3 regions of the Moritella sp. 28 genome follow, and region 1 is predicted to be linked to each of the others. Evidence: predicted binding sites of a transcription regulator. Region 1 holds the regulator's gene; each other region holds the start of a gene.
What was found. The regulator FliA, encoded in region 1, starts transcription of late flagellar genes. The targets are predictions, from matches to a motif close to CTAAAGNTNNNNNNNNNNNNGCCGATA.
Positions count from the first base shown of each region.

Region 2: a site for FliA is predicted at 7,362-7,388, ahead of pomA (flagellar motor protein PomA). Genes of this name have one in related genera too.
Region 3: a site for FliA is predicted at 3,727-3,753, ahead of HWV02_RS16155 (VC2046/SO_2500 family protein). Genes of this name have one in related genera too.

Region 1 covers NZ_CP056121.1:1,153,824-1,164,927, forward strand. The annotation lists gene flhF (flagellar biosynthesis protein FlhF) at 1-1,125, shown strand, start outside; gene HWV02_RS05310 (MinD/ParA family protein) at 1,128-2,003, shown strand; gene HWV02_RS05315 (RNA polymerase sigma factor FliA) at 2,005-2,730, shown strand; gene cheY (chemotaxis response regulator CheY) at 2,830-3,213, shown strand; gene HWV02_RS05325 (protein phosphatase CheZ) at 3,226-3,978, shown strand; gene HWV02_RS05330 (chemotaxis protein CheA) at 3,990-6,152, shown strand; gene HWV02_RS05335 (chemotaxis response regulator protein-glutamate methylesterase) at 6,223-7,446, shown strand; gene HWV02_RS05340 (ParA family protein) at 7,473-8,261, shown strand; gene HWV02_RS05345 (chemotaxis protein CheW) at 8,254-9,249, shown strand; gene HWV02_RS05350 (chemotaxis protein CheW) at 9,266-9,754, shown strand; gene HWV02_RS05355 (DUF2802 domain-containing protein) at 9,840-10,253, shown strand; gene ccmA (cytochrome c biogenesis heme-transporting ATPase CcmA) at 10,357-10,989, shown strand; gene ccmB (heme exporter protein CcmB) at 10,991-11,104, shown strand, end outside.
Region 2 covers NZ_CP056121.1:743,617-754,720, reverse strand. The annotation lists gene oppC (oligopeptide ABC transporter permease OppC) at 1-337, opposite strand, end outside; gene oppB (oligopeptide ABC transporter permease OppB) at 348-1,268, opposite strand; gene HWV02_RS03470 (ABC transporter substrate-binding protein) at 1,349-2,980, opposite strand; gene HWV02_RS03465 (triacylglycerol lipase) at 3,440-4,501, shown strand; gene HWV02_RS03460 (lipase secretion chaperone) at 4,620-5,561, shown strand; gene HWV02_RS03455 (flagellar motor protein MotB) at 5,579-6,496, opposite strand; gene pomA (flagellar motor protein PomA) at 6,538-7,302, opposite strand; gene xseB (exodeoxyribonuclease VII small subunit) at 7,487-7,732, shown strand; gene ispA ((2E,6E)-farnesyl diphosphate synthase) at 7,736-8,626, shown strand; gene dxs (1-deoxy-D-xylulose-5-phosphate synthase) at 8,660-10,525, shown strand; gene HWV02_RS03430 (phosphatidylglycerophosphatase A) at 10,603-11,104, opposite strand, start outside; gene thiL (thiamine-phosphate kinase) at 11,103-11,104, opposite strand, start outside.
Region 3 covers NZ_CP056121.1:3,660,035-3,671,138, forward strand. The annotation lists gene HWV02_RS16140 (GntR family transcriptional regulator) at 157-882, opposite strand; gene HWV02_RS16145 (GGGtGRT protein) at 1,093-2,082, opposite strand; gene HWV02_RS16150 (iron-sulfur cluster assembly scaffold protein) at 2,098-2,790, opposite strand; fluoride riboswitch at 2,924-2,990, opposite strand; gene HWV02_RS16155 (VC2046/SO_2500 family protein) at 3,127-3,657, opposite strand; tRNA gene HWV02_RS16160 (tRNA-Tyr) at 3,817-3,901, shown strand; tRNA gene HWV02_RS16165 (tRNA-Tyr) at 4,005-4,089, shown strand; tRNA gene HWV02_RS16170 (tRNA-Tyr) at 4,237-4,321, shown strand; tRNA gene HWV02_RS16175 (tRNA-Tyr) at 4,469-4,553, shown strand; tRNA gene HWV02_RS16180 (tRNA-Tyr) at 4,701-4,785, shown strand; tRNA gene HWV02_RS16185 (tRNA-Tyr) at 4,885-4,969, shown strand; gene HWV02_RS16190 (response regulator) at 5,268-6,920, shown strand; gene HWV02_RS16195 (DMT family transporter) at 6,966-7,409, opposite strand; gene HWV02_RS16200 (DMT family transporter) at 7,411-7,869, opposite strand; gene HWV02_RS16205 (LysR family transcriptional regulator) at 7,965-8,873, shown strand; gene HWV02_RS16210 (SGNH/GDSL hydrolase family protein) at 9,344-10,585, shown strand; gene HWV02_RS16215 (hypothetical protein) at 10,674-11,093, opposite strand.

The DNA of each region.
Region 1 (11,104 bases):
CAAGCAATCAATAACGATGATAATACGCGTGAAAAAAATAATTGGGATACCAGTTTTTTAAAGAAACCGGTCGCTCGTCGCTTTGCTGAACGCCCAAATACTGCTCCGGCGACACTCGCAGAACAAAATGAAATGCGTGATGGTATGGCGCGCTCTTCTCAACAAGCTGGTTATAAGCAGTTTGAGTCGACTACACCGAAAAGTGACAACCAACAAGACATGAGTGCGATGAAGGCTGAGCTTGCCTCAATTCGAAAGTTGCTTGAGCACCAAGTCTCAGGATTACAGTGGCAGGAAGTTGAACGTAATGAACCTATTCGTGCTATGTTGATCAAACATCTTGTTAAGATTGGTTTTACCGAAGAGGTTGCAGACCAACTCGCTAACTGTGTGGCTGAAAACTGTTCGATTGAGTCGGCTTGGGATCAGATCGAAGCGTTACTGACGGACAGTGTGCTCATTGCGCAAGATGATATTTTGGGTAAAGGTGGTGCTGTTGCATTAGTTGGCCCAACCGGCGTGGGAAAAACGACAACTATCGCCAAATTAGCGGCAAAATTTGCCATGTTGCATGGCTCAGAGAATGTTGCGTTGATTACTACTGATACATATCGTATTGGTGCTCACGAACAATTGGCGACTTACGGGCGTATTATGGGGTGTGTTGTTAAGGTTGCCCGTGATGAAGCAGAGTTGGCACAATACTTGTATCAGTTAAGAAGTAAACGTTTAGTCTTGATTGATACTGCCGGGATGGGACAGCGTGACAAGCGTTTATCCGAACAGTTAGATACATTAGTTAATAATGAAAAAGTCGTGATTCGTAACTATTTGGTTGTCCCTGCAACTGCGCAGCGTAGGGTTGTACAAGAAACATTAGAGCATTTTCATCATATTCCGTTAGCGGGCTGTATTTTAAGTAAAGTGGATGAAAGTTTAAGCTTAGGTGAGATTTTAAGTGTACTAATACAACATGAACTACCGATTGCATATATAACAAATGGGCAAAGGGTTCCTGAAGATATAGACTCAGCCAATGCACAGCAATTAGTTCGTACTGTATTTAACAGAGATACGCTAGAAGAACAAAACGATACGCATTTTTGGTTAGGCGATGATAAATAGTAATGAATAAAAATATTTTTTTCGATCAAGCAAGTGGTCTAAGACAAATGAGTAATAACAAAAAAGTTAAAGTCATTGCCGTTTCAGGTGGTAAAGGTGGCGTAGGTAAAACTAACGTAACACTGAACATGGCAGTATCACTCGCGGCCCAAGGTAAGCGAGTCATGGTTTTAGATGCCGATCTTGGGTTGGCAAATGTCGATGTTTTACTCGGTTTACGCGTACATAAAAATATTTCTCACGTTATTTCGGGTGAATGTACATTAGATGATATTTTGATTGAAGGTCCGAATGGGATCTTAATCGCACCGGCAACATCTGGTACGCGTTCGATGGTTGAATTATCAGTACAAGAGCACGCGGGTCTAATTCGTGCTTTTGCTGAATTGAAAACACCTATTGATGTATTACTGGTTGATACCGCCGCCGGTATTTCGGACATGGTATTAAGTTTTTGTCGCGCGTCACAAGACATTTTAATGGTGGTTTGCGATGAACCGACATCTATCACGGATGCTTATGCGTTAATTAAGTTATTATCAAAAGAACACGGTGTTCATCGTTTTAAAATTGTGGCCAATATGGTGCGTAGTTTACGTGAAGGCCAAGAATTATTTACTAAATTGACACGTGTAACGGACCGATTTTTAGATGCAACATTAGAGCTTGTTGCTTGTATTCCGTTTGATAACAGTGTTCGTCAAGCCGTTCGTAAACAGAAAGTGGTTGTAGAAGCATTTCCAAAAGCGCCCGCTTCATTGGCGTTTAGAGCGTTAGCAAGTCGAGCTGCAACTTGGCCAGTACCGAATAAAGTCGGCGGTCATTTGGAGTTCTTCATTGAGAACCTGTTTGAAAACAAAGCTAGGGTAGAAGATTGAAGTGAATAAGGCATCCGCTTACAGCAACATCCAGTCGCAACAGAGTCATGCTGTTGAGCAATTCGGTTTTTTAGTAAAACGAATTGCCCATCACTTGCTTCTCCGTTTGCCGCCGAGTGTTCAGTTAGATGATTTAATCCAGTCGGGTATGATTGGATTACTGGATGCTGCGCGCAACTTTGATGGCTCTAAAGGCGCTAGCTTTGAAACTTATGCTGGTATTCGTATCCGCGGCTCAATGATTGATGAAATGAGACGTGGGGATTGGGTCCCAAGATCGGTGCATAAAAATGGCCGTGATATTGCTGCTGCCATTGACCGTATCGAAAAACAAACGGGTACGGATGCAAAAGATACGGATGTTGCTGAAGAATTAGGCGTAAACCTGACTGACTACCATAGTATGTTGATGGATGTTAATAGTGGGCATATATTGGCGGTCGAAGATTTGACCGCGAGTAATGAAGATGCCTATTCAATTTACGAAGGAAAATCAAGCACTCCTTGTGCTGATTTTTCTGAGCTACGTTTTCAGCAAGCATTAGCAAACTGCATTAAAACACTACCCGAAAGAGAAAGCTTAGTCTTATCGCTTTATTACGATGAAGAGTTAAATCTAAGAGAGATCGGGGAAGTACTCAGTGTCAGCGAGTCTCGTGTGAGTCAAATACACAGCCAAGCGATGCATCGAGTGAAAGCGCGCATGCATGCTTGGTTAGATGACTAAGTTTAATTGGTACTATTTATCTAGTACTTGAATATTGAAGTAAGATATTTATGGGATCAGGGACTGTGAATATTGTAATTACTTATTTTGGAGAACAACTTGAAAAAGCAAATTAAAATTCTTATTGTCGATGATTTTTCTACGATGAGACGCATCATTAAAAACTTACTTCGTGATCTTGGTTTTAGCAATACCTATGAGGCGGACGACGGCAACACGGCATTACCTATGCTAAAAAATGGCGATTATGATTTTGTTGTCACTGATTGGAATATGCCTGGTATGCAAGGTATTGATCTACTTAAAGAGATCCGTAAAGACCAAGCGCTATGTCATATCCCAGTACTAATGGTTACGGCTGAAGCGAAGCGTGAACAGATTATTGAAGCTGCTCAATCAGGTGTGAATGGTTACATTATTAAACCATTTACAGCGGCGACACTAAAAGAAAAATTAGAGAAGATCTTCGAACGAATTCAATAAGCAAGGATGCGCATGAGTGAACAACAAGAATCGTTGATTTCATTAGAAGACGCTAAAGAACTGGTGACACTGCTAGAGTGTGGTCAGGTAGAAATGGCAAATGAAATAATTACTAAAATTCAGAATACAAATTCAGATGCACTATTTGAAAAAGTGGGTGTGTTAACACGTCAATTACATGATTCATTAGAAGATTTCCAGTTAGATACACGTATTGAAAGCTTAGCTAACGATGAGTTTCCTGATGCTCGAGAGCGTTTGAATTATGTTATTGAGATGACGGATAAAGCGGCAAACAGAACGATGGATGCAGTTGAATCCTGCTTACCAATTGCTGATAGTTTTAACGACCGCATTCAACAAGTGATGCCAAATTGGAAGAACTTGATGAGTCGTGATTTACAATTGGGTCAATTTAAAGAACTTTGTAAATTATTAGACGATTTTCTTCAAGTTTCAGTATCTGATGCCGATAGTTTAAGACAGTATTTAACTGAAATTCTCATGGCGCAAGATTTTCAAGATTTGACTGGTCAAATGATCCGTCGCGTGATTAATTTAGTACAAGAAGTTGAAGTTAAATTAGTTGAAATGTTGACTATGTTTGGTGAGGCTTCAAAACCACTAAATGTAATGACAGAATCAGTTAAAAGTGAAATAAGTGGCATTGAGGCGGAAGGTCCAATCATGAATGCGAGTGAACGCGTTGATGTACTAGACGGCCAAAATGATGTTGATGATTTATTATCAAGTTTAGGATTTTAAGGGAGATATTGATGAGCTTTGATGTTGATGAAGATATTCTACAGGACTTCCTGATTGAAGCATCTGAAATTCTGGAGCTACTCTCTGAACAACTCGTTGATTTAGAAAAAAGCCCAGAAGACGCTGAGTTACTTAATGCAATTTTTAGGGGCTTTCATACCGTTAAAGGTGGCGCAGGATTTTTAGCATTATCAGAATTGGTTGATATTTGCCATGGTGCAGAAAATGTGTTCGATAGCCTGCGTAATGGCTTAAGAACAGTAACACCAGAGCTCATGGATGTCATTCTTAAATCTTTGGATTGTGTCAATGTGATGTTTGTAGCGATTCAAGAGCGTGAACCATTAATTGCTGCAGATGCGGAATTAATTCATCAACTTCATTTGCTTACCCAACCTGAAGCGACTCCAGCAGCAGTGATAGAAACTGTTGTTGAAGCCCCGAAGGTTGAAGCTCCGAAGGTCGCAGTACCTGCCGTATCAGCAAATAGTTCTGATATCGATGGTATGTCAGAACTTGAATTTGAACAATTGCTTGATGAACTACACGGTAAAGGTACAGCTCCTACAGCAATAAATACTGCTGATTCGAAGCCTACGACTGCAACTGTCGCGACCAGTTCCAATTCAGATTTTACAGATGATGAATTTGAAAAACTACTTGATGATCTGCATGGTGTTGGTCAGCATGCTAGCGCGACGAATATAAAAGCAACGTCAGCGCCTGTTGTTGCTACGCCGGCTGCTAGTAGCGGTGAACTCAATGACGATGATTTTGAAAACTTACTGGATGAATTATACGGTAAGGGTAATGCACCGAGTGCAGCTGCAGCAATCAAGAATGTAGTTAATGTTGCTGATTCTGTGGCAGATATCAAGCCCACGCCTGTTGCACAAACTGCAACTGCGGTTGCTACACCAGTAGAAAAAGTGGCTCCAGCTGCAACAATATCGACTGAAACCGTGGCTGTAAAAGCAGAGAAAAAAGCGAAGCCACAAGTTGATTCAACAGTGCGTGTAGATACTCGGACTCTCGATGAAATAATGAATATGGTCGGTGAGTTAGTCCTTGTCCGTAATCGTTTGGTGAGTTTAGGTATTTCAAGTAATGATGAAGATATGACGAAAGCTGTGTCTAATCTTGATGTTGTTACTGCCGACTTGCAAGGTGCGGTAATGAAAACACGTATGCAGCCAATCAAAAAAGTGTTTGGTCGTTTCCCGCGTGTCGTACGTGATTTAGCGCGTAGTTTATCAAAAGACATTAATCTTGAAATGATTGGTGAAGAAACCGATTTAGATAAAAACTTAGTGGAAGCACTTGCTGATCCACTGGTTCACTTAGTGAGAAACTCGGTGGATCATGGCGTTGAAATGCCAGATGTACGTGAAAAAAATGGCAAGCCGCGACAAGGGAAGATTACCTTATCAGCATCGCAAGAGGGCGATCATATTCGTCTCAAAATTGTAGATGATGGTGCGGGTATGGACCCTGAACGATTAAAAGATATTGCGGTGAACCGTGGTGTACTTGATGCTGATGCCGCAGCAAGGATCTCAGATAACGAAGCATACAACCTTATTTTTGCTCCAGGTTTCTCAACCAAAGATCAGATATCAGACATTTCTGGTCGTGGTGTTGGTATGGATGTGGTTAAGACGGGTATCAGTAAACTTAATGGTACAATCTCGATCGACTCAAAATTGGGTACTGGCACAACGATTGAAATTAAAGTGCCGTTAACACTGGCGATTTTACCAACCTTGATGGTCGAGGTGGGTAAGCAAATCTTTGCTTTACCATTGACGAGTGTGAATGAAATCTTCCACTTGGATTTAAATAAAACCCATGTAGTCGATAACCAATTGACCATTATTGTCAGAGAAAAAGCGATCCCATTATTTTATCTGCAGGATTGGTTAACTAAAATGGACCCACAAGCCACTACGCGTAATAATCGTGGATTAGGGCATGTGGTTATTGTTCAGCTCGGTATTAAGCAAGTTGGCTTTGTTGTCGATAGCCTTATTGGGCAAGAAGAAGTTGTTATTAAAGCGTTAGATAACTTATTGCAAGGCACGCCGGGTATGGCGGGAGCCACAATCACCAGTGATGGTGGTATTGCGCTGATTTTAGATATTCCAAGTCTCTTAAATCATTACGCAAAACGCTAATTTGTTGATGCAGGGGGAAACCCCTGTGTGCTTTTACATTGAAGTAAACACATTGAAGTAGATAGATTAGATGAAAATAAAAGTTTTAGTCGTTGATGATTCCAGTTTTTTCAGACGTAGAGTAAGTGAAATCATTAATGCAGATCCTGAAATGGAAGTGATTGATACTGCTAAAAATGGTGAAGAGGCTATTACTAAAGCGAAGTCTTTACGTCCTGACGTGATCACCATGGATATTGAAATGCCGGTTCTTGATGGTATTTCCGCTGTTAAAGCGATCATGAAAGATACACCTACACCCATTTTAATGTTTTCGTCATTGACACATCAAGGTGCTAAGTCAACGATTGCAGCATTAGAAGCGGGAGCGGCTAACTTCTTACCGAAAAAATTTGAAGATATAGCCAAAGACAAAGCGGAAGCGGTTCGATTACTACAACAAAACATTAAAGAAATTAGTAAACGTAGAAGTTTATTGAGAACACCGCGTATTTCACCAGCGACAGCACCGGCAGCAGTTCGCAGCGCGACAGTCGCAGCTGATAATCGTATTAATACAGCAACGTTACCGCGTAAAAGTGCTGATGCAAGTCGATTACATTCGGTGAATTCGGTGAATTCGGTGAATGTGAGGCATGTTGCTCATGTCGATAACGCGGCAGTTGAAGCTCGAACACCAGTTACTGCAAGCCGTGTAAAAAAACGTGCATCAGGTAAAAAATACAGTTTAATGGCTATCGGTGCTTCGACCGGCGGTCCTGTGGCATTACAAAATGTATTAACGCCTTTGCGCAGTGATTTTCCTCTGCCTATTTTGTTAATTCAACATATGCCTGCTACCTTTACTGCTGCATTTGCTGCACGACTGAATACCTTATGCCAAATTAAAGTAAAAGAAGCTGAGCATGGTGATCGTTTACAGCCTGGGGTTGCCTATTTAGCGCCTGGTGGTAAGCAGGTGCTGATTGAAAGCAAAGCGGGTGGTTTTACTTTAAAAGTAATGGAAAGTCCTGCGGGGATTAATTATAAACCGAGTGTTGATATTTCATTTGGTTCTGCGGCTCAGTCATATCACGATAAAGTATTAGCGATTGTACTCACGGGTATGGGCGCAGATGGACGTGATGGTGCTAAATTACTAAAACAAAAAGGCAGTACGATATGGGCGCAAGATGCACAGTCTTGTGTTGTTTATGGTATGCCACAAGCAATTGTGAACGCTGGTTTAGCTGATGAACAGGTGAATCTGCAACAAATTGCAGAGCGTATTAATATTGAAGTTGGCTGTCGATAACGACATGCAGACAAGGTAGGGTAAAGTTGAAAGTTTGGACTGTTGCTAATCAAAAAGGTGGTGTTGGTAAAACGACAACTGCAATCTCTTTAGCAGGCTTACTGGCAGAACAGGGGCAGCGAGTATTATTGATCGATACGGATCCGCATGCATCATTAACCAGTTATCTAAATTATGATAGTGATGATTTAACTGTCGGATTGTTTGACCTTTTTGTCGCAGCCAAATTGGATGCAGAGCTGGTTCATAATGCGATAATAGAAACGCCTTATAGCGGCATTAATTTATTACCTGCCACAATGTCACTGGCCACGTTAGATAGAACATTAGGGCATCGTGATGGTATGGGACTTATTCTTAAGAATATTATTACTTTAGTTACCGATGATTATGATTTTGTACTTATTGATTGTCCGCCTGTATTGGGTGTGATGATGGTGAATGCACTCGCCAGTTGTGATCGTATTTTAGTGCCAGTACAGACCGAATTCTTAGCATTAAAGGGCTTAGATCGCATGGTGAAAACCTTTGAAATTATGCAGCGTAGTTGTGCTAATAAATTTCAGTATACGGTCATTCCCACCATGTTTGATCGGCGAACTAAAGCATCGTTGATATCGTTACAAACCTTGCAGAACAATTATAGCAGCAATGTTTGGCGAGCTGTGATCCCTGTAGATACACAATTTAGAAATGCTAGCTTAAAACATATGCCGCCATCTATGTATACTCGAAGTAGCCGAGGTGTCGCAGCTTATGCCGCATTACTACAAGATTTACTGATTGAGGCAGAACAGGACCGAATGTATGGATAAGCACGCAAAGCATTCTGCGTTGGATGATTATTTTACATCCATGCTATCTGAGCCTGTTGTTGAAAAAACACAGGATGCTAAGGCTGCTGTAGAACAAACGGTAGTGCTCAAACCCACATTAAAAAAAGAGTTAACAAAAGATCCGCAGAAAGTGTTTGCACCCTTATTTTCTGAAATCGAACCAACGATAAAAAGTGACTTTAAAATACCTGAACCAGATGGTTCGGGGTCATTAAGCGATTTAGATCAGTTGTTAGGCTCTGTCATTGATATTGACTTGGCGGATATTGATTTATCGGTATTAGATAATGTCGATGCGACAGCAATACAGACTGTTCCTGATGTTGCTGTTGATGTTGATGTTGAAACTGAAAGCACTGATACTATGATAACTATCACACCTACAGATATTATCGTTAGTGAAACAGCGCTAATCATTGAGCCTGCAGAAAGTAATACTATCCTAGATAATCATGCGGAAAGTGTGTCAGGATCGGACGTTGAGCGAGTACAGGAATCTGAACCTGTTGAACAATGGAAGAATATTGAGTTAGAAGAGCACTTTCAAGCGCTGTTCTTTGAAGTCGCAGGTGTTATTTTTGCGGTGCCATTGACCGAGCTTGGTGGTATTCATCAAACCGAAACAATAAACAGCTTATTTGGTAAACCGGGTTGGTATTTAGGTCTTATGCAGCACCGAGAGCAGAAATTGAGTGTTGTCGATACTGCACAATGGGTTATGCCAGAGCAAAATATGGGCGAGATAGATTATAAATATCAGATCCAATTAAGTCAGTCGAATTGGGTACTAGGCTGCGAAAGCCTGCATGGTACTGAAACTTTAAACAGTAATGATATTAAATGGCGAAGTACACCTGGTAGTCGACCTTGGTTAGCTGGCATGGTTAAATCCCGCATGTGCGTATTATTACACGTAACCGAAATGATTAAATTGCTGGATAATGGCATCAATATTCATGGGCAATAGTAGAAGGAAATAAAACATGAGTCAGTCTCGAAACCTAGTGGAAAATGTAGCTGAAGATGAAGTATTACAATGGGTTACATTCAAGTTAGAGAATGAAGTCTACGGTATTAACGTAATGCAAGTACAAGAAGTATTACGCTATACAGAAATTGCTCCAGTGCCTGGTGCACCAAACTATGTGATTGGTATTATTAATTTACGTGGTAATGTTGTCACTGTGATTGATACACGTGTACGTTTTGGTTTGATGCCATCAGAAGTGAGTGAAAACTCACGTATTGTCATCATCGAAGCTGAAAAACAAGTGATTGGTATACTCGTTGACGGTGTTGCTGAAGTCGTATATCTACGTTCTTCAGAAATCGATATGGCACCTAATGTAGGTACTGATGAAAGCGCTAAATTCATCCAAGGTGTATCGAACCGTGACGGTGAGTTACTCATCCTTGTTGATTTGAATAAATTTTTAAGTGATGAGGAATGGGAGGAATTAAGCGGTATGTAAGCTTAATTCCTTATTCCTATCTAGAAAAGCACTGTAATGATTGTTACAGTGCTTTTTTAATTGCTATTTTATTGAAGGACTCAATATGCTTGCTTTGATTTTGTCAGGCGTTGCGCTTACAGCAGCTGTTGCTGCGGTTATTGGCTACGTTTTATTGCTTCGTAAGTTAACCAAATTACAGGCAACGCATAATTTATTGCTTAAAGATTTATCTAAATCAAGAGACTCTCTTCAAAAGCGTATCATTGAGTTAAGTACTTCAAATATTAATCTTGGTGGTGCAATTCAAGGCATGGCTTCGGAATTACAGCAAACTAAATACCAGCAAGATGAAATGAAAGAAGAGATGACTACACACGAACAGCAAGATCCTGCTAGCCGTTTTTATACGCGCGCAGTGAAGCTTGTTGAACTTGGCGCGACTCTTGAAGAAATCATGCGTGAGTGCGAACTACCACGCGCAGAAGCCGAATTATTATTAAGTTTCCATAAAAAGTAGCTTTAATTGATTATATTTGACCGGTTATTGATATAGCTTAATTATGCTTAAAGCAGGAATATGTTAATATTCGCTCAGATTGATGCTGAAAGAATAAAAAAGTATGTTGGAAGTTGTTAAGTTAAGCTGTATACGTGAAGATAATGTGTTGTTTTCTGATCTTAGTTTCACCGCTTCTAGTGGTGAAATAATTCAAATAGAAGGCCCGAATGGCGTAGGTAAAACCAGTTTACTGCGTTTATTAGCCGGACTTTCATCGCCAGCAGATGGCCATATTCTTTGGCAGAAAAGCAATACCTTAGAAGATCGTGAGAGCTATCATCAAGACTTACTCTACCTTGGTCATTTACCCGGAGTAAAAGCTGAACTGACCGCATTCGAAAATCTATTCTTTTACCATGCCATGCATAAAACTGTCGCCAAAGATAAAATTTGGGAAGCGCTTGCACAAGTCGGCCTTGCTGGTTATGAAGATCAATTAGCGTGTCACCTTTCAGCAGGACAGCAACGTCGTATTGCTTTAGCGCGCCTATGGCTGTCGGATAAAAAGTTGTGGATCCTTGATGAACCTTTTACTGCTATTGATAAAAATGGCGTGAAAGTATTAGAGCGTTTATTTTTAGCTCATGCCGATAAAGGTGGCTGCGTTATTCTGACAACACACCAAGATTTACAATTTTCTGCGGGACGTTTACGTAAGATCACCTTAACCCGTCACCACTTAACTGAGTATTAATATGTTTGCTGTTTTTATACAGGTGATAAAGCGTGAATTGATCACGGCTTTTCGTCGTAAATCAGATATTTTAAATCCACTCTGGTTCTTTATTATTGTGATCACCCTTTTTCCG
Region 2 (11,104 bases), 410 kb from region 1:
CAACGAATGCCCCCATCACACCTACCATCATCGAAATACGACCACCGATAAAGGTACGTACAAGCAGGTCACGCCCTAAACTGTCGGTGCCAAACCAATGCTCTGCCGAAGGAGCCTGATGCAGTGCATACCAATCAGTATCGTCAAATGCATACTGGCTGAGCATAGGTACAAAAATAACTGACAAGGTGATCAGAAACAAAATACATAAGCTGATCATTGCCGCTTTATTACGCATAAAACGAATGCGGGCATCTTGCCACAAACTGCGGCCTTCAATTTCTAAATTTGTCGAGAAGTTTGTTAACGCTTCTACTTTGTCTGTTTTAGATAACATATCTAGTCCCTTAGTAGCGAATTTTCGGATCGATATAAGCAAGCAAAATATCAACAACGGCATTAAATAAGATGAATAAAAAACCAATCAAAATGGTAATACCCATCACTAGGGAATAATCACGGTTAAACGCGGCGTTAACAAACAACTTACCAATACCCGGTAAACCAAAAATGGTTTCAATCACTACCGAGCCAGTAATAATGCCCACGAATGCAGGACCCATGTAGGAAACAACCGGTAACATCGCCGGTTTTAAGGCATGTTTAATAACGATATGTGGATAACTTAATCCTTTCGAACGCGCAGTTCGAATAAAGTTACTATTCATCACTTCAATCATACTGCCACGAGTAATACGGGCAAAAGTGGCAACATATAACATCGACATACCCAATACAGGTAATACCATGTATTTCAGCGAGCCATCTAACCAACCACCCGCTGGAAACCAGCCAAGATCAATAGAAAAAAGATAAATAAGGCCCGGTGCGAGTACAAAGGAAGGCATAACAACCCCGATCATCGCCGTTGACATAATACTGTAATCTAACCACGTATTTTGTCGTAATGCTGCAATCGTACCGACGAAAACACCAAATATAAGTGCAAATACAAAAGCGAAGGCACCGATTTTAGCTGATACAGGTAATGCCGAAGCAACCAGTTCATTAACGGTAAAATCTTTGTATTTAAAAGAAGGACCAAGGTCACCTTGAATCACATTCGTTAAATAAGTGGTGTATTGCTCCAACACAGGTTTATCAAGGCCGTACTTAGCGTTAATATTTGCCATTACTTGTGGCGGAAGCGTTCTTTCACTTGAAAATGGGCTGCCAGGTGCGAAACGCATAAGGAAAAAAGAGACTGTGATCAATACCAGCATAGTCGGTATTGCTTCTAGAATTCGCTTTAAGATGAATTTAAGCATAATCAACTCAACTTTTGATAATATAAATATGAGAAAAGACTGCATGCGTTATTCCGCATGCAGTTTAATATGGAAAACGATTACTCTGCGATGATGTACATATCTTTAGAATAAAGTTGGTCTTGTGCGTTGTTTTCTGCGTAACCACCCACATGAGGGTTAACAAGGCGAGCTGTAACATACTGATATATAGGAGCAATTGGCATATCTTTAGTCAGTAGTGCTTCTTGAGCATAATATAACTCTTGACGTTTTGCTTCAGAAGTTGCTTGTACAGCTAATTTAGTTAGCTTATCGTATTCAGCACTCTGATAGTGAATACCGCCAGTCGTATTGCTGCCTTCCATTAATGAAGTAAATGTAGATGCTTCGTTATAGTCGCCACACCAACCAGCACGAGACGCTTCAAAGTCCCCCTGCTTCTTGGTTTCTAGGTACGTTTTCCACTCCTGATTTTCAAGCTCTACAGATACACCTAAGTTTTTCTTCCACATTGACGCGATTGCTACCGCAATTTTTTTGTGGTTTTCTGAAGTGTTATACAGCAAGCTGAATTTTAGTGGGTTTGACTTGTTGTAACCCGCTTCAGCAAGTAACGATTTGGCTTTTTCATTACGTTCTTTCTGAGATAGTTTACCGTAAGCAGGCATCTCTGGGTTGAAGTCAGCAACGATTTCAGGGGTTAAGAAATAAGCAGGTTTTTGGCCTTGACCCAGAATAGCGTTAGCGATGATGTTACGATCAATAGAGTAAGAAATCGCTTTACGTACACGAACATCGTTGAATGGTGGTTTATGTGTATTGAAATTGTAGTAATAAGTACACAAGTTACCTTTGATCGCTACCGATTCTGCATGCTCTTTCTTCAATCGACGGAAATGTTCGTTTGGTAGCTCATAAGTGAAATCGATTTCACCTGATAGGAAGCGATTCATTTCAGAAACTTGGTTTTCAATCGGTAAGTAAGTTACTTTATTTAATACTGTGTTCGCGTTATCCCAGTAATTCTCATTACGAACGAGTACTAGACGTTCGTTCACAACCCAATCTTTAACTACGAATGCGCCGTTACCGACGAAATTTTCAGGTTTAGTCCATTTATCACCGAATTTTTCAACTGTTGCTTTATGCACAGGTTTCATCGTCGTGTGAGCCATCATCTTCACGAAATAAGGGACTGGACTTGCGAGTGTTACTTCAAATGTGTAATCATCGATTGCTTTAACACCTAAAGTAGACTTGTCTTTTTTGCCTGCAATAATATCTGAAGCATTTATCATGGTTGTCATATCTAGATACCATGAGTAAGGTGACGCCGTTAAAGGATCAACTGCGCGTTGGAAGCTATATACAAAATCATCAGCCGTTACAGCATCGCCATTCGACCATTTAGCATCCTTACGTAGGTAGAAAGTAAACACTTTATTATCTTTAGTCTCCCAGCGTTCAGCCACACCCGGAACGGTAATACCATCTGCATCTTGGTTTACAAGACCTTCAAGTAAATCACGAAGTACGTGCGCTTCAGGGACACCTTCGACTTTTTGTGGATCTAAAGAGGCAACTTCCGTGCCGTTACCACGAACTAACTCTTGTTTCGCTGCTAGTTTTACGCCAGCAGGTACTTCCGCGGCCGTTGCTGTAAGCGAAGTAGCAGCAAATGCTAGACCCGCGGTTAATAAAAGTGATTGAGTGATTTTATTTTTTAACATGTACAAACTCCAGTACGACAATTACATCCATGACCTTTATAACTTGTTTAATATTTCAATTTTTGTTGAATTAAAATATCAAACATCTCTAAAGGAGTAATCTTCACAGTAGCAATAAATTCAGTTAATTGCTATTAATTCCAAACTATCATCAATCGACAACCGTTAATACCTGTAATTCGATAATTATTCAGATTAAGCATCTAAATGTGACATTAATATACTTAATTACTCCTTATTCGAACATATGCTCCACAATCCATCAGTATTAATACTTATGACTGACAAATAATCAGCTCAACCAACAGCTAAAACAGACATTTATGTGAGAGGATTCACGCTTTCGCTTTGTTTCGAAATCGAGCACCAACAAGTGTTGACACATTTTTAAATGAACTTATATGCTCACATGACCAAGCAAGACAACCTGTCTCGTTAGGTTTTTATAAGGATCAAAAAATGAAATGGAACTTCAAAAATATAGCCCTTGCTACCGCTATTTCCAGCACAATGTTAATCACAACTCAAGCCAATGCAGGTTGGTTTGATAAACCCGAACCAACTTTTGCTAAAACCCAATATCCGATTGTGATGGTAGGCGGCGCGTTTTCATTTGATAGTGCCATAGGCATTGATTATTGGTATGGCATTACCGACGCACTGCGTGAACAAGGTGCCGAGGTATATGTCACAAACCTGTCAAGTGCCGAGCTTAACGAGGTACGTGGCGAAGAATTGGTTTATGATATCGAGCAAATTTTAGCATTAACTGGCGCTGAAAAAGTCAATCTTATCGCTCACAGTCAAGGCGCCCTCGCCTCACGCTTTGCCGCCAATGACGAACGTCTTACAGATCGTATTGCGTCAGTATCCACATCCCATGCGATGAATAAAGGTACCCATTTCTCAGATGGATTCAGAGAAGCATTTGAAGAAGGCAGCATGATTGAGAAGCTAGGTGTCCCCCTGATTAACTTTGTATTTAATACCCTCGAGTTATTGTCTGCAAAAGACGATGCAGCTGACGGTGATTACGATAGCCCTGAGCGTGGCGGTCAAGACCTATTACGTCTTGCGCAGGCGACAGATCGAGAGCAAGTTGCACAGTATGCAGCAACGTTTACCGACATGGCGGTGATGCCAACCCAAGACTGCATGACAATTAATAATGGTGAACAGGGTGAGGCAGACCCAAGCTTCTACGGTCAGACAGAATCTAACGGTATTAAGTACTTCTCTTGGGGCGGTAATCAATACAGCACCAACTTACTTGATCCGCTCGACTCAATGTTAGTACCTATATTTGGTCTATTTGTACCTGAATACAAAGACGAAGGTGGCTTCCAATGGGACGGACTAGTACCAGTATGTGGTCAAGCGATTGGTCAAGTCATCAAACTCGATTATAACGCCAATCACTTTGATGCAATTAATCAATTAATGGGACTCGGTAGCTGGAAATTAAATATCCCAGCAATCTACACGAAACATGCCAATATGCTTGCGCAGCAAGGCTTGTAGTATTTGCGTATTAAGCAATTAAATCAAAATAGAAATAAAGCAATCGAATAACGCGACATGAATGTTCACAGACCAAAGCTTAAAATAGCGCGGTTTTGGTCTTTATCAGGATGATAGAATGCAAAACATCAACAAATCTGCGGCCATTATCAGTCTATTTATTATCAGTGGTACGAGTATTTATTTATATAGTGATAATACGAGTAACACAGACATCACGCCACCACATACAATAACAATGAAAGAGAACGTCGTAGTCGAAGCAAAAACAAGCTTCGCATCATCGATTATCTTACGTAATAAAATGACTCTCAATCAAAAAAACAATAACACAAGCACCACAAGTGCGGTTTCTTTCGCTCAGATTAACATGCCAAAGTCATTGAAAAATACCGATCCAAGCAGTTTACTTCACATAAATAATGATAATCAGCTTATTTTAAATCATGATATTAAAGTATTATTTGATTATTTTTTCAGTTCAGAAGGTGACTTAACCTCTCCCGAACTACTGACCAGTATGCAACAATATATCTTACAAGTTTATCCACAACCTGCTGCACAGCAAGCGTTAGCATTATTAGATAAGTACGTCGATTACAAGCAACAGATGCAAGATTTCCATGCGCAGAACTCAGCACTGCAAGATTTGCCCGAACTAGATACTTTGACCAAGAGCAATACCTTACAAACAGTTGAAGCCTTAATGCAAGATCGCCAGGATATGCGCGAAAAAATATTTTCCATTGCAGAAACAGATGCCATGTTTGGTCAGGAAATTAATTACGATCAATACATGCTAACAGTCGCAAAGCTCGATGCTGATTTGTCCCCGACTGAACGTCAGCAACAAATCGAACAAACCGCTCAACAATATTTAACGGAAGCACAACAAGAGGCACGAAAACAAACCTTTATACTGCAAAATACACCGGCTAACTTTCGTATTGACGATCGTGGCGAATGCCAAGGAAACAATCAAGACTTCACCCAACAGCAAGTGATCGCGTTATGCAACTTAGCCCGTAAAAGACTTGCACGTACGGAGTCAAACAGCTAACAAATAAAGTACGAAGACTACTTGTTAGTAATCACACTGAGTGGCTCTGAGAGTTTCGCTTTACCTTGCATAATACTAATTTCTACACGGCGGTTACGACGTAATTCACTTTCTTTATCCGTCAATGGTTGGGTATCAGCCATGCCCTGCACGATCAAGCGGTTCTCATTGAACTCTTTAACCTTTAACATTTCATGTGCCACAGAAACAGCACGCTGGCTCGACAAATCCCATTTAGAACGATAAAGCTCAGAATGTAACTTTTCTTTACCTGTATGTCCGGCAACCGTAATCATCCCTGGTATCGTTGCTAATAGCTGCGCGACCTTTTGGATCACGGGACGAAAGCGTGGTTGTAAAAAGGCTGAACCAGCTGGAAATGAACCCTTTTCATTAATACGAATGATGATTTGCTGCCCCAAATTTTCAACCTCAACACCACCACTATCGACTTCTTCTTTTAAGGCTTCTGCGAGAGCCTTGACTAGCTCACTGGTATCTTCCGTTACTTCGACATTTTCAGTTGGCGTATTATCACGGGTCGACGTTTCTGGTGATTTACCACCATTACTTTCTTCTTCGCGTTTGTTCTTACCACCCGCGTTTTGATCTTCGCCATCTTTGAAGTCTAACTCTGCTTCACTATTATCAATGGTGTGCTGCATAATGGTTTCAATCGGCGTGGGGTCCGGTCGACCAGGGCGAAATTCCTGTGCAATCACCGTTGTACCCTTGGGGATATTCTTTACATCAATTTGATTTTGTACACCAAAAGCAAACTGCATTGACCCGGCAATCTGCTTAAATTTCACTACATCCATCTCTGAAAATGACAATAGTAATACAAAGAAGCACATTAACAGGCTCATTAAATCGGCAAAGGTACCCATCCACGCAGGGAGACCAGGGGGTGGGCAATCACATTCATCAGACATACGTTATCTCTCTACTTATTTAGCTGTCATCATGGTGTAAACTAAACGTCAGTATCCGCCACTTCTCGTTTTGATGAATGGAGGTAATTCTTTAATAAGCTTTCGATAACCCGCGGATTGCGTCCTTCTTGAATACCTAAAATTGCATCCATAATCAGGGTATTATTCAGCATTTCTTCTTCTGAACGTAATTTCAATTTCCCCGCTATCGGGATGGCAACCATATTCGCAAAAACCGCGCCGTATAACGTTGTTAGTAAAGCAACAGCCATTGCAGGACCAATCGATTTAGGATCATCCATGTTTGATAACATCGCCACCAGACCGATCAGGGTACCAATCATTCCCATCGCAGGAGCAACTTCACCGATCATACTAAATACATGAATTCCGGCTTTATGACGAGCAGTGGTCAGTTTAATGTCTTTTTGCAATGTCTGACTAACAACAGTTGCATCGTGACCATCCACTAATAAGTCGATGCCTTTTTGCATAAATTCATTTTTTACTTCTGCTTCTTCAAGCGCTAAAAACCCACCTTTACGCGCTGCGTCCGCCATTTCAACCGCTTGTTCGATTAACTCTTCAGGCTTATCAATTTTAAACATGAATGCTTTTACGGCAATTTTTGCTGCGGCTAAAAACTGGCCAAAATTAAAATGCATTAATACGACAAAGAGTGAACCAACAAATACAATCAATATCGATTGCGTATCAACAAACGTACTTATATCGCCACCCAGCACCATTGCCATCACTACAAACGCAAACGAGCCGACTAATCCTATTAAAGTTGCTAAATCCACAACATTCCCCATCCCAAGCAAATTATCATCATATTTATAGCGAGTGTATTCTTGATCTATATCGGCAAGCAAATTAAATTCTTAAGTAATCTTATCCTGCTTATTACTGGCATCGCACAGTTAAGCTGTCTATACCTTATTAACTTGGGTATAATACCCGAGTATATTATCAGAGGGACACCCGATGGCGGTAAAAAAACCAGAAAATATGACGTTCGAGGCGTCTATCACAGAGCTAGAGACAATTGTGAACAGTCTAGAGCAAGGTGATTGTGAGCTTGATAATGCGTTAAAGCAATTTGAACGTGGTATTAGTTTAACACGCGCGAGCTCACAGAAACTTCAGCATGCTGAACAGCAAGTAGCCATATTACTCGCCGACGGTGACCAGCAAACGCTTTCTCCCTTCAATTCTGACAGTAGTAATTAAATAGTGCAGCTTTCAACTTCGATAACCCAATATCAGGGTCGTATCAATGACTATTTGCAACAGCAAATAAACTTGCTACCAACACATGACACCCAACTTGCAGCCGCGATGGAATATGGTCTGTTACAAGGCGGTAAACGTGTTCGCCCAGTGATCGTATATGCCGTCGGCGAAATGCTAGGCGTAAACCTTAGCGACCTTGATGGTCCAGCCGCCGCAATCGAATCAATTCATGCATACTCATTAATTCATGATGATTTACCCGCGATGGACGATGATGATTTGCGCCGTGGTCAACCGACTTGCCATATTAAATTCGACCATGCTACCGCTATCTTAGCCGGTGATGCACTGCAACCTTTTGCTTTTGAATTATTACTTGATTGCGCACTGGCACCTGCAGCCGAAAAAAATCGTTTGGCTATGTTGAAATCGCTAACCCAAGCAAGTGGCTATAGCGGTATGTGTGGTGGTCAAGCAATGGATCTCGCCGCGACTGATAAACAAATCTCACTGGCACAACTAGAAGCTATCCACAATAATAAAACGGGTGCACTCATTAATTGTGCAGCAAAACTGGGTTGCCTCGCATCACCACATTGCTCGGTTGAATTATTAGCTGCGCTGGATAAATGGTCCAATGCTATTGGTTTAGCATTCCAAGTACAAGATGACATTCTCGATATAACCAGTGATACTGAAACGCTCGGTAAACCTCAAGGTTCAGATGTTGAATTAAATAAATCAACATACCCTGCATTACTCGGTTTAGCTGGGGCACAAGAAAAAGCCCAAGCACTGTATCAACAAGCGATGTTCGCCTTAGAAACAATTCCGCATGATACGACCGTTCTCGCTTTATTTACGCAGTACATCATCGAGCGAAATAAGTAACAGATTCTAACAAAGTATAAAATTATAAACATTATGAGCTTAGATATTTCGAATTACCCTACATTAGCATTAGCAGACATCCCAGAAGAGTTACGTCAATTACCAGCGGATCGTCTGGATGACTTATGTGATGAACTGCGCAGCTATTTGCTACACACTGTCGGTATAAGTGGCGGTCACTTTGCTTCAGGCTTAGGTGTCGTAGAATTAACCGTTGCCCTGCATTATGTCTACAATACCCCATTCGACAAATTATTATGGGATGTAGGTCATCAAGCCTACCCACACAAAATTTTAACGGGTCGTCGTGACCGTATGTCAACGATCCGCCAAAAAGGGGGGCTACATCCATTCCCTTGGCGTGATGAAAGTGAATACGACCATCTCAATGTTGGTCACTCATCAACCTCAATCAGCGCGGCTCTCGGTCTTGCTGTTGCTGCAGATCAAGAAGATAAAAACCGTAAAACAGTCGCCATTATTGGTGATGGCGCCATTACCGGTGGTATGGCATTTGAAGCGTTAAACCATGCAGGCCATATCGACAAAGACGTACTGGTTATTTTAAATGATAACGATATGTCTATTTCAGAAAATGTCGGTGCGGTAAACAAACACTTAGCAAAATTATTGTCTGGTGTTGCTTACTCAAACTTCCGTGAAAACGGTAAGAGAGTACTTTCAGGTATTCCACCAATTAAAGAGCTTGCCCGTCGCGCCGAAGAACATTTAAAAGGCATGGTGGTACCGAGCACATTATTTGAAGAATTCGGATTTAACTATATTGGTCCGATTGATGGTCATGATGTGAATGGCTTGGTTGAAACACTGCGTAATATGCGTAGTCTTAAAGGCCCACAATTCTTACACGTAATCACCAAAAAAGGGAAAGGTTACGCGCCTGCCGAGCAAGATCAGCTCGGTTACCATGCCGTGCCTAAATTCAATCCAGAAGAAGATACATTGCCAGTCGCAGCCGCATCAAAGCCTACTTTCTCAAAGGTATTTGGTAATTGGTTATGTGACGTTGCAGCAACAGATAACAAGCTCGCAGCTGTAACACCGGCAATGGGTGCTGGCTCGGGTATGATCAAGTTCTCTGAGACTTATCCAAAGCAATATTTTGATGTCGCAATTGCCGAACAACACTGTGTGACTTTCGCAGCAGGTCTCGCGATTGGTGGTCATAAACCTGTGGTTGCTATCTATTCTACATTTTTACAACGTGGTTATGATCAGCTGATTCACGATGTGGCCATTCAGGATATTCCAGTATTATTTGCCATTGACCGTGCAGGTCTAGTCGGTGCCGATGGTCAAACACACCAAGGTGCGTTTGATATTAGCTTTATGCGCTGTATTCCTAAAATGGTGATCATGACGCCAAGTGACGAAAATGAATGTCGTCAAATGCTGCATACGGGCTACCAGTATAATGGTCCTGCAGCCGTACGTTACCCTCGTGGCAGCGGTACTGGCATTGACGTTGAGCAAGCATTTACTGAATTTGAAATAGGTAAAGGTATCGTTCGTCGTCAAGGCGAAAAAGTGGCAATTTTATGTTTCGGTACGTTAATGCATAATGCGATGCCAGCGGCTGAACGTTTAAATGCGACCGTTGTTGATATGCGCTTTGCCAAACCATTGGATGAAGTACTGTTAGCAGAGATGGCGAATAGCCATGATATCTTAGTCACAGTTGAAGATGGCGCGATCATGGGTGGCGCTGGCTCTGGTGTGAATGAATACCTAATGGCGAATAAGTTAATGACACCAACATTAAACTTAGGTCTGCCAGATAAGTTTATTCACCAAGGTACTCAAGATGAGATCTACGCTGAATTAGGCCTAGACGATCTTGGTATTGAAGCAAGTATTAAGGCGTTTATCGCGCTTTAATTCTAGCGAACGATGACAACTTGATAGCTAATAAAAAGGCGCTACTCGATTCACATCAAGTAGCGCCTTTTTGAATTTTATAGCGTAATGTAATAAATAAGCTGAACGCTCGCTAAGGCAAACACACCGGCCAGTACATCATCAACCATAATACCAAAACCACCATCAGTATTTCTATCTAGCCAACCAATCGGTCCTGGTTTCACAATATCAAAAAATCGAAATAGCGCAAAACCGAGAATAACCCAAACCCAGCCTTGTGGGGCCGCAATCATAGTAATGCCATAACCGGCGATTTCATCCCAAACGATGGCGCCATGATCGTGTACGCCCATCGCTTTACTGGCACTTGCACAAATATATACACCAATCACAGACGCCAACGCGACAATGCCGATATATTGCCATAAGCCCAACTCTAAGACGCTGGTCATCAGCAAATACAAAGGGATAGCAACAAGCGTTCCCATCGTACCAGGCGCTTTAGGAAATAAACCACTACCAAAACCAACAGCAGCGAGATGCACTGGGTTAGCGTAGTTTAATTTTTGTAATTCTGGCGATAAAAAATCTTTTTTC
Region 3 (11,104 bases), 2.5 Mb from region 1:
AATTGAGAAACAATTTAATAAAATAATTTAAGGGTTATATATACAATTATAGTGAAGATTAGATAAGGCTATAGGTATGGCAGGCAGAAATAACAATGCCAAGTTACATCGAACTTGGCATTGTTTGTATACAATATTATAAAAATTAGCGTTATTTTATTTTTTATTTAGCACATTAGAAAAGACAACATGTAGATCGCTGGAAACGGTCTCGCCATCTAAATTCAGTTTAGACTCGATATGTTTTAAATGTTCACGCATTAATAAGCAGGCTTTTTCAGCATCTTTTTCTTCAATCGCATCGAGTAACTCACTGTGCTCATCCAATACACAATGCGTACTCGTCGCGACTTCGTATTGCGCAATAATCAGCGAGCTTAACGATACCAAGCTACGCTGGAAATTAAATAAAGGCACATTACCAGACATTTCAGCCAACTTTAGATGAAATTCACCCGATAAACGGATCGCTTTACCTAAATCACCTTGTTTGGAGGCTTCATTTTCTTCCACTATTAATTGACGTAAATGCGTGATCTGCTTATTTGATGCATTCTCAATAGCAAGCTTAGTAATAGCATCTTCGAGTGTATGCCGAGCAATAAAGACTTGTTTTGCTTCTTCGACAGAAGGCGATGCAACAATAGCACCGCGGTTAGGACGGATCACCACCACTTGTTCGTGTGACAAGCGTAATAATGCACGACGTATAATAGTGCGACTTACACTAAAAATATCACCCAATGCTTCTTCATTTAATTTTGTTCCAGGCGGAAGACGACGTTCAAGAATGGCATCAAAGATATGTGCATAGACGATATCATCTTGAGCCATTGAGCCTGACTTGCCTTCTGTTTCTACAGAACTACTTAGCTCAGACATTATTTTCACCATTGTTAATCCAATTTAGTTATCTCAATACAACTAAGTACCGCTATAACCTGACATTTATTGATATAAAGTCATAATATGTTAACGCTGTGTAACAATCTAGCCTTATTTTGTATACTATCTTAAAAAAATTGAAAACAATTTTTAACCTGAAATTCCGTTTTTGAGGAGAGAGCGATTTACGTTTACCGTTATCTATTTTTATCGGTTTAGTAACTGATCAACCTCAACGCCTAATGCTACCGTTGCACCAACCATTGGGTTGTTACCCATGCCAATAAACCCCATCATAGCAACATGAGATGGCACCGACGAACTACCAGCAAATTGTGCATCAGCATGCATACGTCCCATTGTATCAGTCATACCATATGACGCAGGGCCTGCAGCAACATTATCAGGATGTAAAGTACGACCCGTGCCACCACCCGAGGCTACCGAGAAGTAAGGATGACCCGCTCGGATACACTCTGATTTATAAATACCCGCGACAGGGTGTTGGAATCGAGTGGGATTTGTGGAGTTACCCGTAATACTCACATCAACACCAGCGGCATGCATAATAGCAACACCTTCACGTACATCATCAGCGCCATAACAAAGAATGTCACCGCGAGGACCAGTTGAAAATGAACGACGGCGAACTTCTTTTAACTCACCCGTTTGATAATCAAATTGAGTTCTGACATACGTAAAACCATTGATACGAGAGATCAGATATGCGGCATCTTTACCCAAACCATTTAAAATAACTTTAAGGGGTGATTGACGAGATTTATTCACATTCAGCGCAATTTTGATCGCCCCCTCTGCTGCAGCGAAAGACTCATGACCAGCAAGAAATGCAAAACATTGGCTTTCTTCATTCAATAATCGAGCAGCAAGTGCACCATGCCCAATACCGACTTGACGTTGTCGAGCAACACTCCCCTCTTTTGTGAATGATTGCAGTCCTTCACCAATAATATTGGCAGCCTCTTCAGCTGAACTTGCTTGACGATATAATGCCAATGCAGTGCCAACGGTATAAGCATCAGCGGCACTATCAAATGCGATAGGCTGCGTTTCCATCACTAAAAATTTAGAGTCAATTCCTTTAGCGAGGCAATATTGATAAGCATCTTCAATTGAAGACAAGTTCATTTCGTTTAGTAGTGCTGTAATTGGGTTTGTAATAGTGCGATTAGTCATAATAGTATCCTTAGATTAAGCTTCACGTGGATTGATCGTTTTAACGGCGTCGTCAAAACGACCATATGTACCTGCAGCAGATTTCATGGCATCATCTGCTTGGACACCTTTGTTGACGGATTTCATCATTTTCCCAAGGTTTACATATTCATAACCAATCACTTCATTATTTTCATCCAACCCTAACTTAGTAACGTAACCTTCTGCAATTTCCATGTAACGAACGCCTTTTGCGCTTGTCGCATAACTAGTACCAACTTGACTGCGTTGAGTTTGGCCCAGATCTTCTAAAGCCGCACCAATTTCTAGTCCACCTTCAGAAAACGCGGATTGACTACGACCATAAGCAAACTGGAGGAAGATCTCACGCATTGCAACATTGATAGCATCGCACACCAAATCAGTATTCATTGCTTCAAGAATCGTCTTGCCAGTTATAATTTCCGCAGCCATCGCAGCTGATTGAGTCATGCCAGAACAACCAATTGTTTCAATTAAGGCTTCTTCAATAATGCCTTCTTTAACATTGAGAGTGAGTTTGGCAGCACCTTGCTGAGGCGCACAAGTTCCGACACCGTGACTTAAGCCTGAAATCGCAATAACTTCTTTAGGATTGACCATTCGGCCTTCAATTGGGATGGGAGCAGATGCATGGAGATCGCCGCGTTGAATCGGGCACATTGATTGAATGTCAGAAGAGTAGTGCATACAATTTTCCTATTAGATTTAGGAAAACAAGGTGTCATCGTGGTGTAAATAACAGTACCAACAAATAATAGTACCAACAAATAAATGTCGTCACTATTCAGTTAATGCTATTTTACAGATTCACTTGTTTTCAAATTTAATAGGAGTCATCAGCCAACAATTGGCGGTTAAGTAGGTGGCACCCCATCACCTTGGTGACCATAATAAATCTTAATCATAATGTTAAGCAAGTCTTGCTTTAGACTCGTTTTTTATATTAAACCTTTCTTATATAAGCATCGTGATTTTATTCACAATCTGGTGATAAACTAAAATTCAGTAAGGTGTTGAAAAAGACTAACCAAACGCTGTTATTTTTAGCGGCTTATCAGCATCATAACTATTTAATACATCTAACAAGCTTGCCATACTCGATTGGTTCTCCAGTGGTAATACAAGATCTTGAGTGGAAGTGGTAGATTGCGCTGCTTGAGCCCGCTCGTTCGCCGTTGGTTTAATTAGCGAATCGTGCGCTAATTTTTGCTGTAATAAGTGAGAACTGTTTTGTAGTACAGACTCTGCCACATATTTAGCATCACCCACCCCTGTACCGACTTCAGGTGAAAAGCAGATCTCTAAACGCAATGCGGCCATATTACTGTTTGCAGCGTATTCATTTAACCTTGCGATTCGCGCAGCATCATACGCTGACGTATCAACGGCAGTATGCTTAACTTCGATTTGTTTCTGATCTGTAATATCAGATGACAACATACTTAATAACAGAGAAAACTTCGCTCTATCACCATTTAAAGTACATTTGTTTAACTGCTGGCCAAGTTGCAGCTCATCAATTAAGGCATGTTGTCGTATCGATTGAACGTAAATAAGTTACCTCTTGAACAATATTGCGCGCAGAACAACCAAATTTTGCCACGAAATAATCAACTAGTAAGTTATCGACCTGTTTTTATAAATATTTAGCTATTTATTCGATTTTTTTATTCACATACAGACATTTTCTGATACTATCCGTTTCGTACTTGTGGAGGGGTTCCCGAGTGGCCAAAGGGATCAGACTGTAAATCTGACGGCTCAGCCTTCGAAGGTTCGAATCCTTCTCCCTCCACCACAATATTTACGTTATGCTGATTACATAAAACTCATTTTTAAAATGATATAAAAGTCGACATAATAATAACATCTAACCTTTAGATGAAAAAAGAATTACTCGTGGAGGGGTTCCCGAGTGGCCAAAGGGATCAGACTGTAAATCTGACGGCTCAGCCTTCGAAGGTTCGAATCCTTCTCCCTCCACCATCATTTAGCTTTGCTGATGACTTGAAATAAGAAGTACGTTGTGGCCAATGTACTATATCTTAAATATGCCTTAAAATAGGTCTTAAAGTCATCGACAAAGTGAATACAACATCTACCAATGCGAGTAGATGAAAAAGCATTACTTGTGGAGGGGTTCCCGAGTGGCCAAAGGGATCAGACTGTAAATCTGACGGCTCAGCCTTCGAAGGTTCGAATCCTTCTCCCTCCACCATCATTTAGCTTTGCTGATAACTTGAAATAAGAAGTACGTTGTGGCCAATGTACTATATCTTAAATATGCCTTAAAATAGGTCTTAAAGTCATCGACAAAGTGAATACAACATCTACCAATGCGAGTAGATGAAAAAGCATTACTTGTGGAGGGGTTCCCGAGTGGCCAAAGGGATCAGACTGTAAATCTGACGGCTCAGCCTTCGAAGGTTCGAATCCTTCTCCCTCCACCATCATTTAGCTTTGCTGATAACTTGAAATAAGAAGTACGTTGTGGCCAATGTACTATATCTTAAATATGCCTTAAAATAGGTCTTAAAGTCATCGACAAAGTGAATACAACATCTACCAATGCGAGTAGATGAAAAAGCATTACTTGTGGAGGGGTTCCCGAGTGGCCAAAGGGATCAGACTGTAAATCTGACGGCTCAGCCTTCGAAGGTTCGAATCCTTCTCCCTCCACCATCATTCTACTTTGATGATTTTACATTCTGGTCAATGTAAAAACAGTCATCATCGTAAAATATCCATCTAGTAATAGATGACAAAAATAGAGAATAATGTGGAGGGGTTCCCGAGTGGCCAAAGGGATCAGACTGTAAATCTGACGGCTCAGCCTTCGAAGGTTCGAATCCTTCTCCCTCCACCACTCTCTATACGATTTATTCCCACCAATGCTAATTAGCACATCTTATCTTTGTAATATACCTTCTAAAACATCAATAAAACCACTATATAACACAATGATTTTCTCAATACTATTTGCTTAATAAGGCAATTAACAGTATGGTTTTGTGATAATTCCTTCGCACAAAAAACACCCAGTTGACAGTTCTGATTAACAAAATAGCGCTCCTCTCAAGACAGTATTATGCATACCTGTTATTGTGGTGAATGCTAATCATTCACGTCTAAATTTACCCATAACCCTTGAGTTTTAAATAAACATGAATCAAAATTTTGACTATCGAAACAAACACGTACTCATTGTTGATGACCAACGTGCTTTTCAGATCATGCTCAAAACCATGTTGCTTAACTTCGGGGCAAAAGATGTCACACATGTGGGAAGTGCCGAAGACGCATTAAAATTATGCCGTCACAATACCTATGATTTACTGTTAGTTGATTACAATCTTGGCTCTGGCCTTAATGGACGTCAGCTATTTGAAACATTAAAAATGGATAACTTATTACCTATCCATACCGTATTTTTCTTAGTCACAGGTGATAATTCGAAAGCGATTGTATTAAGCGCAATTCAAATGACACCCGATGATTATTTAATGAAGCCGTTTTCACAAAACGAACTTAATTTACGTATTCAAAAAGCATTCAATAAAAAAGAGGCTCTGCTGCCGATCTACCAAGCAATTAAGGATGACGATTTTGCTCAGGCAATGGAAGAATGTGATAACGCAATAATCTACTCTGCACGCTATCGTAATTTCTGTCGTTTGTTTAAAGCAGAGCTATTAATTGAAAAGGAAAAGTACGCTGAAGCGCGTACTATCTTAGAAGAGTTTATAGAGGACCACCCGCATACCCAAGCACAATTGCTGTTAGGTCGAGTATATTATCTAGAGAAAAACTACCAGCAAGCGATCCCACTATTATCAGACATCATTAAGTATAATCCGATGCTGCTAGATGGTTATGATTGGTTAGCGCATTGCTTTAGGGATGGTGGCGACAGTGAAAAAGCACTGCAAATTGTGCAACGCGCGATCAAACATTCCCACTTGTCATTAGAGCGTCAAGGACTACTCGCAGAATTGGCACTTGATACAAATATGAATACGATAGCCAAAGAAGCCTTTTTCGCTATTTTAATGCAGACCAAAAACACCATACATCAAGCTCCCCAACATCTGATTAATTATGTTCAAGCTATTATTCTTGTCGCGAAAAATGAAGAAGACAAATTTAAACAAGGCCGCTTGTTACAAGAGATTAGCGGTTTGTTTCACCGTTCTTCGCAACAACACCCCTATGTAGAAGAAGATGAATTATTGGCATTGGAAGGTTACAGTTTAGCGTCTATTCATAATGTGAAAGGCAACCAAGTTAAAGCGAAACACACCCTGCTAAAAAGTAATGAAGCGTATTTAACCGAACCCGAAGGCACACCAGAATGGTTAGGGCCACAACTGGTTAATCTACTTGTCGAGTTAGAAGAATTTGAATTTGCTGAAAAGCTGCAGCCTTATATTCAACACTCTAACGTACACAGCGAAAAGTTACTTGCTAGTATCAGTGGTGAAGAAGACAGTAAAGAGGTTCAATTTCAGCACCACAACAAACTGGGTATTGAAGCATTTACTGAAGGTAAACTTGACCTTGCATTACAACACTTTGAAACCGCACTTTCTATCGCGCCACTCAATACTGGTGCAGCGCTGAATAAAGTGCAAGTGTGTATCGCGCTACTCGTCAAAGTCGAGCGACCATGGCCAGAAGTAACCAAGAAAATAGCCGATACCTTTACCGAGCTAGAAAACTTCCCACTATCTGAACAACAAGCAGAGCGTAAAACAGAATTGAGAAAAGAGTTCAACATCCAGCGTATGCAAGAGAAGAAAAGAGCAAACAAAATCTAAGTCTGTTATCAACTTAGACTTTACCTAACATAAAGCGCGCTATGACTAAGGCGCAAGACTCGTGTGCTTGTATTTTATTACTTCCTTTAGAGAAACCCCTATAACAATAAAAATAACACCAAGTACTTTAATAAGTAGTTCACTGGTTGAGCTTGACGATGAGTCCAAAAACAAACCAAAGCACATTTGACCAGCAATAACTAAAATCATTGTACTCGTAGAACCTAGATGGCTCATGACAAGGCTATTAATTACCACATAAAAAGCCCCAATAAACCCTCCAAAGTAAACGACCATATTTGAACCGCTCGAAAGTTGAGGAGTCTCTCGCAATGCAAACATTACAATTGAAAGAAATAAAAAACCTGTTAGGTGATTTATATATGAAGCCCTAAATGCTCCACTGTAGGTGGCTAATTGTCCGTTCAATATACGGCTTATCGCGATACAAAATCCGTTCAATAATGCGATAAAAATATAAAGGGTCATTTTAATACCTCTGAGAAATAATGAGTATTGAACCGAAAACTACCAATGAGATAGGAAGCAATTCTAAAAGAGTTAATTTCCTTTTTCTTAATCCAAATAATCCTAATGCTTCACAGAAAATAGAACAGATAAGTTGTCCGATTAATCCTAGAGCCAGTGTTCCTGATAAGCCAATAGCGCTATTCACGGTTACCGAAGCAAGGATAACGGTAAGTGCGCCGGGTAATCCCCCTAAGTAAAATAACTTAGGTACATCACTTTTAATTGGAGTAGGTAAACTTACGGCTTTAATGACCACATGGTAAAGTCCCAACGCCAGCAGACCACCTAAACCATGCGCCAACCATGAAGCGTTTATTGCGGATGTTTCTAGCGCAAGTTGGCTATTGATATGGATCATCATAGCCAGCAAACCACCTCCAATAATAGCCAATATTGAATATCTATTTATATTTTGCATATTACCCTCTCTCTTGTTTGAGAATACTTTAACTGATTATAAAAAGGATGATAATATCGTTCTAGTTGAATCATTGGTGAGTAAAAGTTGACAATATGAAAGATAATTTCTCCGCAATTCCAGTATTTGTAGCAGTAGTAGAAAAAGGGAGTTTTTCGTCTGCAGCAGAAAAGCTAGGCATGACAAAGTCAGGAGTAAGTAAGAGAATATCTGTCTTAGAAGATAGCCTAGGAGTGCGATTATTTAATCGAACGACAAGGAGCATAACGCTAACCGAAGCTGGCGAACGGTTTTCAGATTATGCTAGGAACAGTGTCGTTATTGCAAACGAAGGGTTTGCAACACTACATAATCTACAAAATACACCGAAAGGAACGTTGAAAATAAACGCCCCCATGACGTTTACGCGTTTACATATCGTTCCTTATATAAAAGAGTTCTTAGATTCCTACCCTGACGTAAAAGTAATACTGAGTATGGATGACCGAATTGTAAGCATAGTTGAAGGGGGTTATGATCTTGGGATTCGAATCGGTGAACTTGAAGATTCCTCGCTGATCGCTAAAAAACTTGCTGATTGTAAAAGCGTACTCTGCGCCTCACCACAATATACCTCGAAACATGGCATACCATCAAAACCTGAAGACTTATCTAACCACAATTGCATCTACTACAGTCTATTTCAGGCTGGAACTGAATGGACCTTTTACAAAGACAGTAAAAAACTAAAAATAGAACCTAAAGGCAACTTTATCGTTAATAATAGTGATGCGATTTTAGAGGCATTACTGAATGGACTCGGTATTTGCCAGATGCCAACCTTTATCGTCGCAGAGCACTTGAAATCAAACAAACTTATTTCAATCATGGACGAATATACTCTCCCAAAGCATGCAATATATGCAGTCTATCCCGAGAGAAAACACCTCCCTGAAAAAGTAAGAGTATTCATCGAGTTTATGCACAATAAATTAGGCGGAGGTTCAGGTTATTGGGATAAGTAAAAAGGGGTTGCAACTAGGATAGTAAAAACCAAAGCATTACTCGTCCCGATGGTTCGGGGGGGACCATTCTGGCTTACTGCGCTAGAAGTAATAAGGTCACATAGCCACTCCCGCACTGAGGCAAAATACATATAATCTAAGATTTAATTAGAAGGCCACGCGTTACCACTATATATAGCTTTTAAGCTAGTGATATAGAATTCAATTACATCCTTAATCAATTATAAACACTACATTACGTGACCCGTATCACCTCACGTCCTCCCACTCTGTTAAGAACACCTAACTATTTGATTTTTAATTATTAATTAACTTTAATTTTAATGGGCATGCTAATTACTGTATTAACATAGGCATGTTTACAAGATACTTTATTCTTAGCGAACATATTTACCAATAATTGAGCATTACAAAAAATCTTTAGATTTCTGTATATGCTTAACCACAAATATAATATGAGAAATACCAATATGAAAAAAATAATACTTGCCACATTATTACTTTTACCCGTTGCTGCTTTTGCATCTGGCGATGAACGAATTAAAAGCATAACCCCTGAAGACATTAAATATGTTCAATCCTCTGAGACTTATACTTATGTGAGGTGCTGGTATCGTCCTCATTATAATCATGACGATCCAGCAACAGATTGGAAATGGGCATTAAATGAAAATGGCAGCTATTACACCATATCTGGTTACTGGTACTCGTCAACTTCATTTATGAATATGTTCTATACCACATCACCTCAAAAACAAATTATGGAGAGATGCGCAGAAACTTTAGATGTTACTCACGACACCGCAGATATTACGTATTTCGCTGCTGATAATAAGTACTCTTATAATCACTCAATTTGGGTAAATGACAGCAATGCACAACCAGATGCGATCAATAAAATTGTGAGCTTTGGCGATAGTATCTCAGATACAGGGAATTTCTTTAATGGCGCACAATGGCAAGCTCCAAATATAAATTCATGGTTTTTAGGTCACTTCACTAACGGTTTTGTATGGACAGAGTACCTTGCAAAAGAAAAGGCGCTACCTCTATACACATGGGCTGTTGGTGGGGCTGCAGGAAATACACAAAAAAAAGTACTGTCAGGTATCCATGACCAAATAGACTCATATCTTAACTATGTAGCGATGGCAAAAAATTATCAGCCGGAAAATAGCCTATTTACACTCGAGTTCGGGCTTAATGATTTTGTAAACTATGACCGTTCAGTCATCGATGTAAGTAATGACTTTAGTTACGCATTGAAGGTACTAACGGATAATGGTGCACAGAACATTCTTATTCTCAACTTACCTGACGCGACAAAATCTCCTCAATTTAAATACAGTACTGAGGAACATGCAAAAATAGTAAAACAAAAGATCACAAGTTTTAACCTATTTATTAAAAAATTAATTAATGAATATCAAAATAAAGGTGTAAATATAGTCCTATTTGATACAAATACATTAATTAAAAACATAATTAATACACCTGAAAAATATGGCTTTAGTAATGCTAAAGATGCCTGCTTAAACATCAACAGGTCATCAACTGTCGATTACTTTACAAGTCATGCATTAACAAGTGAGTGCAATTCGGATGGCTCTGATAATTATGTTTTCTGGGGGGTGACTCACCCGACAACAAAAACTCATAAGGTAATTGCCGAACAAATATCAGGCTCTAAACTGAAACAATTTAAGTTCTAATAGGCGCCAGTGAACATGATCGTCAGCACTTATTAAAATAATAAATTTAGACAAGCGCCAAAATAGTTATATAGCGCTTGTCTCAATTTTACGAGTTATCAGAAGAGCATTTTAAATTGCTCTCCCAACACGCTCCACCTTTTAACTCACATTTCTCCAATGCCTTACCTTTAGCTTCTGCTTCTGTACGCCCTGTACCATATACTGCTCCTGCAGTAATATCCTTGATATAGCATCCCCATACATCTTTCTTCGTAGGAGTAGGAACAGTGTCATCTTCATCGTCATCAATTTTATCTGATAACCTTATAATTAACGTTTCTAATCTTCGAATGTCTTTTCTAAGCATCCGCACTTCTTTTTTTAGATCCTTAAATGCAGCAGCATCGGAAACTTCGCTTGCACTTACCTTCCCGAAAGACAATAAAACCATCATTGCTAAAACTAAACTTTTCATTCTGATATACCATAAATTAAAGTAAACACGATTTAAGTCTGTTGCATTCATCAACGAACCTA